3 regions of the Lysinibacillus sp. FJAT-14222 genome follow, and region 3 is predicted to be linked to each of the others. Evidence: riboswitches for the same ligand, from Rfam matches in the RefSeq annotation. Region 3 holds a riboswitch; each other region holds the start of a gene.
The links. Region 3 has a riboswitch for thiamine pyrophosphate ahead of thiW (energy coupling factor transporter S component ThiW). Riboswitches for the same ligand answer to the same signal wherever they lie in the genome.
Positions count from the first base shown of each region.

Region 1: it holds a riboswitch for thiamine pyrophosphate, as region 3 does, so the genes downstream of both, thiC (phosphomethylpyrimidine synthase ThiC) here and thiW (energy coupling factor transporter S component ThiW) in region 3, are expected to answer to the same signal.
Region 2: it holds a riboswitch for thiamine pyrophosphate, as region 3 does, so the genes downstream of both, thiT (energy-coupled thiamine transporter ThiT) here and thiW (energy coupling factor transporter S component ThiW) in region 3, are expected to answer to the same signal.

Region 1 covers NZ_LIYL01000003.1:22,187-25,373, reverse strand. The annotation lists gene AN161_RS01505 (AEC family transporter) at 54-983, shown strand; TPP riboswitch at 1,368-1,482, shown strand; gene thiC (phosphomethylpyrimidine synthase ThiC) at 1,809-3,187, shown strand, end outside.
Region 2 covers NZ_LIYL01000061.1:43,571-46,757, forward strand. The annotation lists gene map (type I methionyl aminopeptidase) at 1-711, opposite strand, end outside; gene thiT (energy-coupled thiamine transporter ThiT) at 1,218-1,778, opposite strand; TPP riboswitch at 1,948-2,055, opposite strand; gene AN161_RS25510 (DUF4870 domain-containing protein) at 2,180-2,512, shown strand; gene AN161_RS25515 (SMC family ATPase) at 2,726-3,187, opposite strand, start outside.
Region 3 covers NZ_LIYL01000024.1:137,598-140,784, reverse strand. The annotation lists gene AN161_RS12750 (hypothetical protein) at 8-331, shown strand; gene AN161_RS12745 (EVE domain-containing protein) at 348-794, shown strand; gene thiW (energy coupling factor transporter S component ThiW) at 871-1,371, opposite strand; TPP riboswitch at 1,475-1,582, opposite strand; gene AN161_RS12735 (MFS transporter) at 1,646-2,842, opposite strand; gene AN161_RS12730 (ABC transporter substrate-binding protein) at 3,063-3,187, opposite strand, start outside.

The sequences.
Region 1 (3,187 bases), on a different contig from region 3:
ATTGACCGAGTTTACAAACAGCAATACTATAGGAAAGGAAGGGGGGACTCGCTATGACGTATCTCGGTATGATTTTCTTCCAAATTGTAGCTCCTATTTTAATACTTCTAGTACTTGGTGCAGTTTTACAAAAGAAATTTCGCTTTAATTTAAAGGCGCTATCTCAGCTTATTACATACTGCTTCATGCCAGCAGCTGTTTTTGTGAATTTATATGAAACGAGCATAGAGCTGTCTGTACTTGGGGAAGTTGCGTTATTTATTTTACTCTTTATAGGAAGTCAAATGGTGCTTAGTCACTTTATAGCAAAGGGGCTCGGTTTAGTAAAAACAGAGGCTGCAGTGTTTAAAAATAGTGTTGTCCTTATTAATTCAGGCAACTATGGTATTCCGGTCGCGCAAATGATTTTCGTAACACAGCCGATTGGAGTAGCGATTCAGGTCATTCTCGTAATATTTCAAAATATGACGACCTATACATATGGCTTGTACAATTTAATTTCTTCAACAAAATCGGGCATGTCTATTGTAAAAGACTTTCTCAAAATGCCTATTATCCATGCGCTTATAATTGGTGTGGCAATGAACTATTTTAATATTACTATTCCGCAGTTTATAAAAATTCCGGTAGACCATGTGGCAGATGGCTTTATTGCTGTAGCCCTAATAACATTAGGAGCTCAACTATCACAGCTTGAAATTAAATCAATGTTCAATAAGACAGTATTCATTAGCTGTTTTACACGACTAATTATAGGACCAGCTGTAGCTTTACTTATCATTTTTGTACTTGGCTTAGATGGTGTCGTGGCACAATCACTTTTTATAGCTAGTGCTTTTCCGACATCACGAAATAGCTCTAGTCTGGCATTAGAATATGGTGTGGAATCGACAACCGCTGCACAAACGGTTTTATTTTCAACAATTGTAAGCTGTATTACAGTGACGATTGTAATTTATGTAGCGGAACTGTTGTTTACCTAACGGCTGGATGTTATTCGGAAGAAGTGACAGCCATCTGGAGTAAGCGGCTTTCCTTCTGATTTTTAAAAATAAGCTAATCACCAAAAGTTAGGGATTATATTTTTTAAAACGTATGCCAAGTGGAGGCTGGGCGACTCCTTGGGGATTAGCGTCACAGATGAGACCCTGGAGCGAGCAAGTAGGGGAACGAAGGCTAAAAGCATCACGTCCTGTGATAACGCCTTCGTGACCAACATCCTGTTGCCCCAAACGGCTCATCGGACGCCCCCAGGAAAGCGCTCAGCCGGAACGGAAATCAACCACACTTTATGATGATGAGCCGAAAATATTCAAATGAAGCTTCCATCTATTAGCAATATCTGCTACACTAGCATCAAACTTAATAGCACTAACTAGGGGAGTCTGATGAGTCAGGCTGAGAGGGAAACGCATAGAGGTTTCTTGACCCTTTGGACCTGATCTGGCTCATACCAGCGTGGGAAAGTTAATCATTATTGCACTCTCTGTTTTTTGCAATAACTATACCTTTACATTCTTAGCCGGATCCAAAATTTTCTTTGGATTCGGCTTTTTGTCTTCATTCAGCAGAAGACTCCTATCTTTGCGAGTGATGAGATGTATGCGGTTAAGATTCCTTATCAGTGGGTGCCCAAACACCTGCTGAATGAAGACAAGCCTCCGGCGGATGTCACGGATTTTAAAAGGAATGAATTGTGCGGGCACAATTCAAAATCCGGACGCAATTACGCCAAGGCGAAATTGATTTTTTGTTTGGGTGAGCTAGATTCGGTCCTTGTATAAATGGAAAAGGGAGCGAAGTAGTTTATGACAACAGTTAGCGATAAGAATATTACGATTATGTCAAGTTTTGATGGAAGTAAAAAAGTGTATGTAGAAGGATCTCGATCAGATATTTTAGTGCCAATGCGTGAAATTGCTTTAAGTCCGACGACAGGTAGCTTTGGTGAAGAGGAAAATGCGCCAGTACGTGTTTATGATACGAGTGGCCCGTACACAGATCCTGAGTATAAGGTGGATATTACGAAAGGATTGCCAGCTTTACGTAGTGCATGGATCAAAGAACGAGGTGACGTCGAAGAATACGAAGGTCGTACAATCAAGCCAGAAGATAATGGATTCCGCAAAGCTGATGATCCACGAATGAATGAAAATGTTTTTCCGGATTTATCTAGAAAGCCTTTACGTGCGAAGAAAGGTAAAAATGTAACACAGCTTCACTATGCACGAAAGGGAATTATTACTTCAGAGATGGAATTTGTAGCGATTCGCGAAAATATGGATCCTGAATTCGTGCGCTCAGAGATCGCGGCAGGGCGTGCAATTTTGCCCTCTAATATTAATCACCCTGAGGCCGAGCCAATGATTATTGGACGTAACTTCCACGTGAAAATTAACGCTAATATTGGAAATTCAGCAGTGTCATCCTCTATTGCGGAAGAGGTAGAAAAAATGACATGGGCGACACGTTGGGGTGCTGATAACATTATGGATTTGTCGACTGGTAAGCATATTCATACGACACGTGAATGGATTATTCGTAATGCCGCGGTGCCTGTAGGAACGGTGCCAATCTATCAAGCGCTAGAAAAAGTAAATGGTGTGGCAGAGGATTTAACGTGGGAGGTGTATCGTGATACGTTGATTGAGCAGGCCGAGCAAGGTGTTGATTACTTCACGATTCACGCAGGGGTTCTGCTACGCTATGTGCCATTAACGGCTAATCGTGTAACAGGCATAGTATCTCGAGGAGGCTCGATTATGGCACAGTGGTGTTTATATCACCATCAAGAAAGCTTCTTATATACACATTTTGAAGAAATCTGTGAAATTATGAAAACATATGATGTTGCCTTCTCTTTAGGTGATGGTTTACGTCCTGGTTCCATTGCAGATGCAAATGATGAGGCTCAGTTTGCGGAGCTGGAAACGCTAGGGGAATTAACGCAAATTGCCTGGAAGCATGATGTACAGGTGATGGTAGAAGGACCAGGGCATGTGCCAATGCATCTTATTAAAGAAAATATGGACAAGCAGTTAGAGGTGTGTAAGGAAGCTCCTTTCTATACTTTAGGGCCGCTAACAACAGATATCGCGCCTGGCTATGACCATATTACATCGGCTATTGGTGCTGCGATGATCGGTTGGTTTGGTACGGCAATGCTATGTTATGTGACGCCTAAAGA
Region 2 (3,187 bases), on a different contig from region 3:
AACGATAATTGAATGCTCAATTTGGGCAACTAATGATTTGTCTGGCGTAATGAATGTCCAGCCATCACCAGCTTCCACAATATGCTCCGCTTTCGCTGAGATGAAGGGCTCGACGGCAAGCACCATGCCTTCCTTCATAATTGTAGAATCCCATGCATCATAATAATTTAAAATATGATTTGGCTCATCATGTAAGGAACGACCTAAACCGTGACCAGTTAGGTTCATAATCACTGTTAAATCGTTGGCATATGCTTCACGCTCAACAGCTTTTCCGATTTGGTTTAATTTTGATCCAGCTTTTACTTTTGTCATCGCTCGATCGAAAGCACTTTTAGCTACGCGACACAGCTTTTCTTTATCTTCGTAGCCTTCACCAACTACAAATGAAATGCCAGTATCTGCAAAGTAGCCATTTAATGAACCAGATACATCTATGTTTACGATATCTCCATCTTTAATCACACGTTTACCTGGAATACCATGCGCCACTTCCTCATTAACACTAATACATGTATATCCTGGGAAATCATACTCCCCTTTAGGTCCAGAAACTGCTCCTGCTTCAGCAAACATACGGCCTGCAATTTCATCTAGCTCAAGTGTTGTTACACCTGGTTTTGTAGCTGCCTGCATTGCTTCACGAATTTCAGCACAAATACGGCCGATTTTTTTAAAGGCTTCAATCTCTTCTTGCGTTTTTACAATCATTTTTAACGTCCCTTTCATCTAATATCTACTATTTAATATAACATAACTTTCTATGCATAAAACGCTAAACGCTTTAAATATTATATGCCATCTTACATTGTAAAGTGCTGAAAATAGGCTCATTACCGTAACGTAGGGGTGATTTCCGTTCCGACTGGGCGCTTTCCTGGGGGCGTCCGATGAGCCGCTTTTGTTGTTGCTGTCGCTACGCTTTCGCACAGAAAACATCCGCTGCGCTCCAGGGTCTCGGGTCAACAGATGTTTTTTGCGCGAAAGCGAAGCGGCAGCGGCACCGATGTTGGTCACGAAGGCGTTATCACAGGATGTGATGGTTTTAGCCTTCGTTCCTCTATCGCTGATCCCCAAGGAGTCGCCCAGTCGTAACGAAGATCAACTTATTTGCATGACATAAATATACGCAATCCCTAACCTAGCTAAAAAAGCAACAATCCTACATTCAATTTAATAAAAATAAAAACCCTCCACTCATGTGAAGGGCATAATAGTTATGATTTTCGTTGCATTAATTGAGGAGCTGCTGTGAATAACAGAACACCCACAATTGCTGTTAAAATTGTTGCTGGTAGCATATATGTTCCATTATAAATGATGGAATAAATCCACGCATTTTGATCTCCAGCATACTCTGAGAAAAATACAGCGCCCGCAATGGTATGTGCTGCATATCGTAAAAATCCTGCTAATACAGTTCCTAGAATAATATAAAGTGCCATTTTCTTTTTGTTTAAATTTTTAGCAGCCTCGAGTACTGGTCGGCGAACAACGGCCGCTAAACCAACTACTGTGAAGGCAACACCATAATCGAGTAATCCTTGAAGCCAATGTATAATAAAGGCACCAAACATTGTTTGCATAACACCAATAAGTAAGCCTGTTGTCAGACCTGGCATAAGACCCCAACGAAATGCCATTAACATTATTGGCACCATCACTAGACTAACAGAGCCTCCTTGTGCCCATACTTGGAAGGAAACCTGATCGAGCACAAGGCCAATCGCTGCGAATATCGCAATTTCCACAAGCATTAAAAGTCTTTTTTTGTCCATAATTATTCTCTCCTTTGTTCCGATGTAGGATACAAGAGCAGGAATAGAAAACTGTTGGCAAATATGTCCCTATCTGGCATCAAAAAGGCTTAATCTCCATTCATCATGTTTTTAGTAGCTGAATAAAGATAAAAAACGATGCCAGGACAGAGCCTCACATCGTAAAAGTGTCGGTTTCTATCCACATCCCTACGCAAGTGTTAACTTACAGGTTCAAAGAGTCAAGGCATTACGTGCCCAGTCTCAGCTGACATCATCAGCTCCCCTTGTGGTCGTTACATCTTAATTTATTTGAACAATCTCATTGTACGCAAACACTGTTATGATTACAACCTCTTCCACATTATTTTTTGAAACTTTGCTGTTTTTCATGCGTAAATATTAAAAAAGGAGGTACAACTATGGAGAACCAAAAAATTTTATCTGCGTTTAGTTATCTCAGTATTTTTTTCGCCCCTTTTATTGTGCCATTAGTTGTTTACTTTATTTCAAAAGATAGCTACGTAAAGAGTCACTCTATTCGAGCACTAATATCACATTTAATTCCAGTCGGATTCGGAATTATCTTATTTGCAGTCTTTGTCATCTCAACCTTTTCATTTAACACTTTTGACCCAGATTCAAGTAGCAGTACTTTTCTTATTATTTGGTTTGCTTCATTCGCAATTTACTTACTCGTTTCAATAGGAATTCTTATTTGGAATATTGTTCAAGCTGTTCGCGTTATCCGATAATGTTATATTCGAACTAAACAAATAGTACCAATAGTTAAAGGAGCTGTTATTTTATGAAAGTATCTAAAGTTGTCAAAACCGCCGTAAAATTAGCACCTATCGTTATCCCAATTGTAAAAAAAGTAATCGCTACAAAGAAAGGAACGACTCCTAACGTAACTAAAAAATAACAAAAGGGCGTATTTCCATATAACGGAGATACGCCTTTTCACTTTATTTCACTTCAAAATATGTTTGACTATGACCATTCATTGTTTTTTCGACATGCAGAACTGCGGGCATTGTAGCTTTTAGCTCTGCAACGTGTGATATGACACCAATCATGCGTCCAGAATCTTGTAAATCAATGAGAGTGTCAATCGCCTTATTTAATGCTTCTTCATCGAGAGAACCAAAGCCCTCATCAATAAACATCGTTTCAATGCGGATGTTACCTTGAAAGCTTTGAATCACATCTGCCATACCAAGGGCAAGACTTAATGATGCATTAAACTTTTCTCCACCTGATAATGTTTTCACATCTCGTAATTGATCCGTATAGGCATCATATACATCTAACCCAAGCCCACTTTGCTTTGCATGCTTTTCTAATCGATCCGAACGTCGTAGCTCAAATTGACCATTCGATAAATGATATAGACGAACATTCGCTGCCTCTGTAATTTTATCTAAATA
Region 3 (3,187 bases):
ATGACAGATGAAAGCAGTAGAGGTTATGAAGGAGTATTTAAAAAGAGCACAAGAAGAGGGTCAAGATTTATCTGATATGTATGCAGATCATGGGGAATTGAAAAATTTTAAAGGTGAAGTTTTTAAAGGAAGAAAAGAAATACAGAATTTTTACACGTCACCTATGCCGAAAGGGTTTAAATTAACTATTCAAAATATTGAAGGCGATGATATAAAATGTAGTGCTATCGTTTCGACTACTTGGGATGGTTTGCCAAATCCAGTGATTTTGGAAGAAAGGCTAATTCTTGAAAATGAAAAAATAAAGTCGTTTACGATGATCCCAAAATAAAAGGAGAGCTCTTCCTATGACTGAAAGAGACACGAAATATTGGATTGGCGTGGTATCTCTCAATCATGTGCAAAAAGGGGTTGAGGGAGGATTCGGCCAGTTATGCCATGGCAAAGAGAGACCTTTGAAACGAATGCAAAAAGGAGATTGGATCATTTATTATTCTCCTAAAAAAAGTCTAGATGGTAATGAGCCTGTAAGAGAGTTTACCGCAATTGGAAGGGTAAAAGACGAGCGAATTTACGAGTTCCAAATGGCAGAAAATTTTATTCCTTTTAGAAGAGATATAGACTTTTATAAAGAGGCAAAGTCTGTACCAATAAAAAGGATCTTAGATTATTTAGAATTTGTAGAAGATACATCGAAATATGGCTATAAATTCAGATTTGGTCATTTTGAAATAAGTAAAAAAGATTTTTTATTAATTGCTCATGAAATGGGATTACCATTGAAGTATGAATGATTTTGGTTGGACAAAAAACGTTACTTTCTTAATTAATTGCCATTAAGAAGTAACGTTTTTATATTGCCGTAAATCATTATTTAAGTAGAGTGTTAAGATTAGTTACAAACATAGTCTTGCGCAAATTGCTAGCAATGACAATGCCCAGGATAGCACCAATGGTACTTGAGGTTAAAAAGGCTGGCATGAAAAATAAAGCAGCAACGGATGTCCCCATTACTAAATGTGCGTAAGGTACTGCAATGAGTGAGGCAATAATACCTGTTCCAAACATTTCACCGATACCTGCGAGCCATTGTTTGCCGCTGTATTTATAGGCAAGAGCTGCACATAGAGCACCAATGACACTGCCGGGTATAGCTAATAATGAGCCTGTGCCTGTTAAAATACGAATAATAGCTGTGACAAAGGCGACCATAACAGTAGGCACTGGTCCAAGAATAATAGCGCCAATAACATTAATGGCATGCTGTACAGGGTAGGCACGTGCAATTCCCGTTGGTATAGATACGAAGGTAGAACCTGCTACGGCAATTGCTACTAATAAGGCCATGATTGTTAATTTTCGAATTGACATAATTTCCACTCCTTTTTAGTATTTAGTGAATCGTTGATAAACCAGACAAAAAAAGCCGCTTCCTAAAAACAATAGGAAGCGGCCTTGCATTTACATATTTAAAAAGCAAGTGTCGCCACTTCCCTCCGCTAGTGTGAACTAGATCAGGTTCAAAGGGTCCGTATATGATCATATACGTCTCGGCCTTTTAAAGACTCCCCTAGTGGTAATAATAGAATTTAATTTTTACATAATAATGTAGTATACTACTAAAAATAGTCAATAACTTTTCAGACTAATTTGTATCAGGATGCATTAGATGCGGTGCTTTTTTCATTGTCCAAATAAGGGCAAGGAAGAAGCAAGCCATTAAAATAATAGACCCGAAAATATAAGGACTGTTCATATTCCAATCGAATAATAAACCTGCTAAAGCTGGACCAATCATATTACCAAGACTCATATATGCATTGTTGAGACCAGCTGCAAAGCCTTGTTCATTTTCAGCAAGCTTTGAAATCAGTGTGTTGACAGCTGGACGAATCAATGTCGTAGCTGTAGAGAAGATTGTCGCTACAATTAAAATAAGTGCAAAGCCAGATGCGAATAATATTAAGAAAATCGAAACGGATGCAATAAATAAATTGACTAACACTACTTTCATTTCGCCGAATCGATTAAACAGCGGTGTAATAACAAATATTTGTACAATAACACCAAAAGCGCCACCTACAACTAATATAATAGCGATATCTGTAGGTGTGTAATTAAACTTGTCTGTAACAAATAATGATAATGTTGTTTGGAAGTTAGCGATTCCGAATGAGAAAACAAGCATGATAATTAGCATGACAAAATAAGGCATTCGGACTGAACGGACCATTTGCTTTGCAAGATTATCTTGCTTCTGCGCTTTTTTCGCTGTGTTTGGTTTTGTAGCAGGTAATAAAAAGAACGATAAAATAGCTGCTAAGATAGCTGCACATCCAGCAGTATAAAATGGAAAATGCAAGCTAACTTTTGAGAGGAATCCACCGATGCCTGGTCCAATCATAAAACCAAAGGACATTGCTGCCCCTAGCATACCCATTCCTTTACCTCGTTCCTCATAAGTCGTGACGTCTGCCACAAAAGCCATTATAGGAGGTGCCACAAATGCAGATCCAAGGCCACCTAAAAAGCGTGCCAAGAAGAGCATCCACACATCTGTAGAAAGCCCAAAACCAATTTGTGCAAGTCCTGTCACTATAAGACCGAAAATAATGAGATTTTTTCGACCGTATTGATCCGAAAGATTCCCAGCAATTGGAGAAAAAACGAATTGTGCCAAGGCGAACGTTGCAATCAACATGCCAAGAATTTGTCCTGCAGCACCAAATAGTTTTAAATATTCAGGCATGACAGGAATAATAATTCCAATACTCCCCATTGCGATAAACATATTAAACATTAAAATATACAAAGCCGCCTTATTAGACTTCTGCTGGGTCATCGAATACCCCCTTTTTAATCAAATATACTACAGTCTACCACAAGGCTTGTACGTTTGCTATTGACTAGAAGTCTGAAATAAGAGAAATTGCTAGTAAAGTTGTGGGGATTCTTTTTGTTAAACAAATACTGCCCCCAGTTTTCCTCTAGAAGTTTACCTCCAGCGCTAAACGAAAAAAGCTGTTCTCAACGTTAGTAACGTAAGAACAGCTTTAAATAGGTTATCGTATACTCATTTTAAATTCTAAAAACAGCTCATTGTATTTGCCTAAATAATCTGGGCCTAAATTTTTATATACCTCTAATGTGTCGCGTTGTTCTTCAGTAGGATAGTAGCGTTCATCTG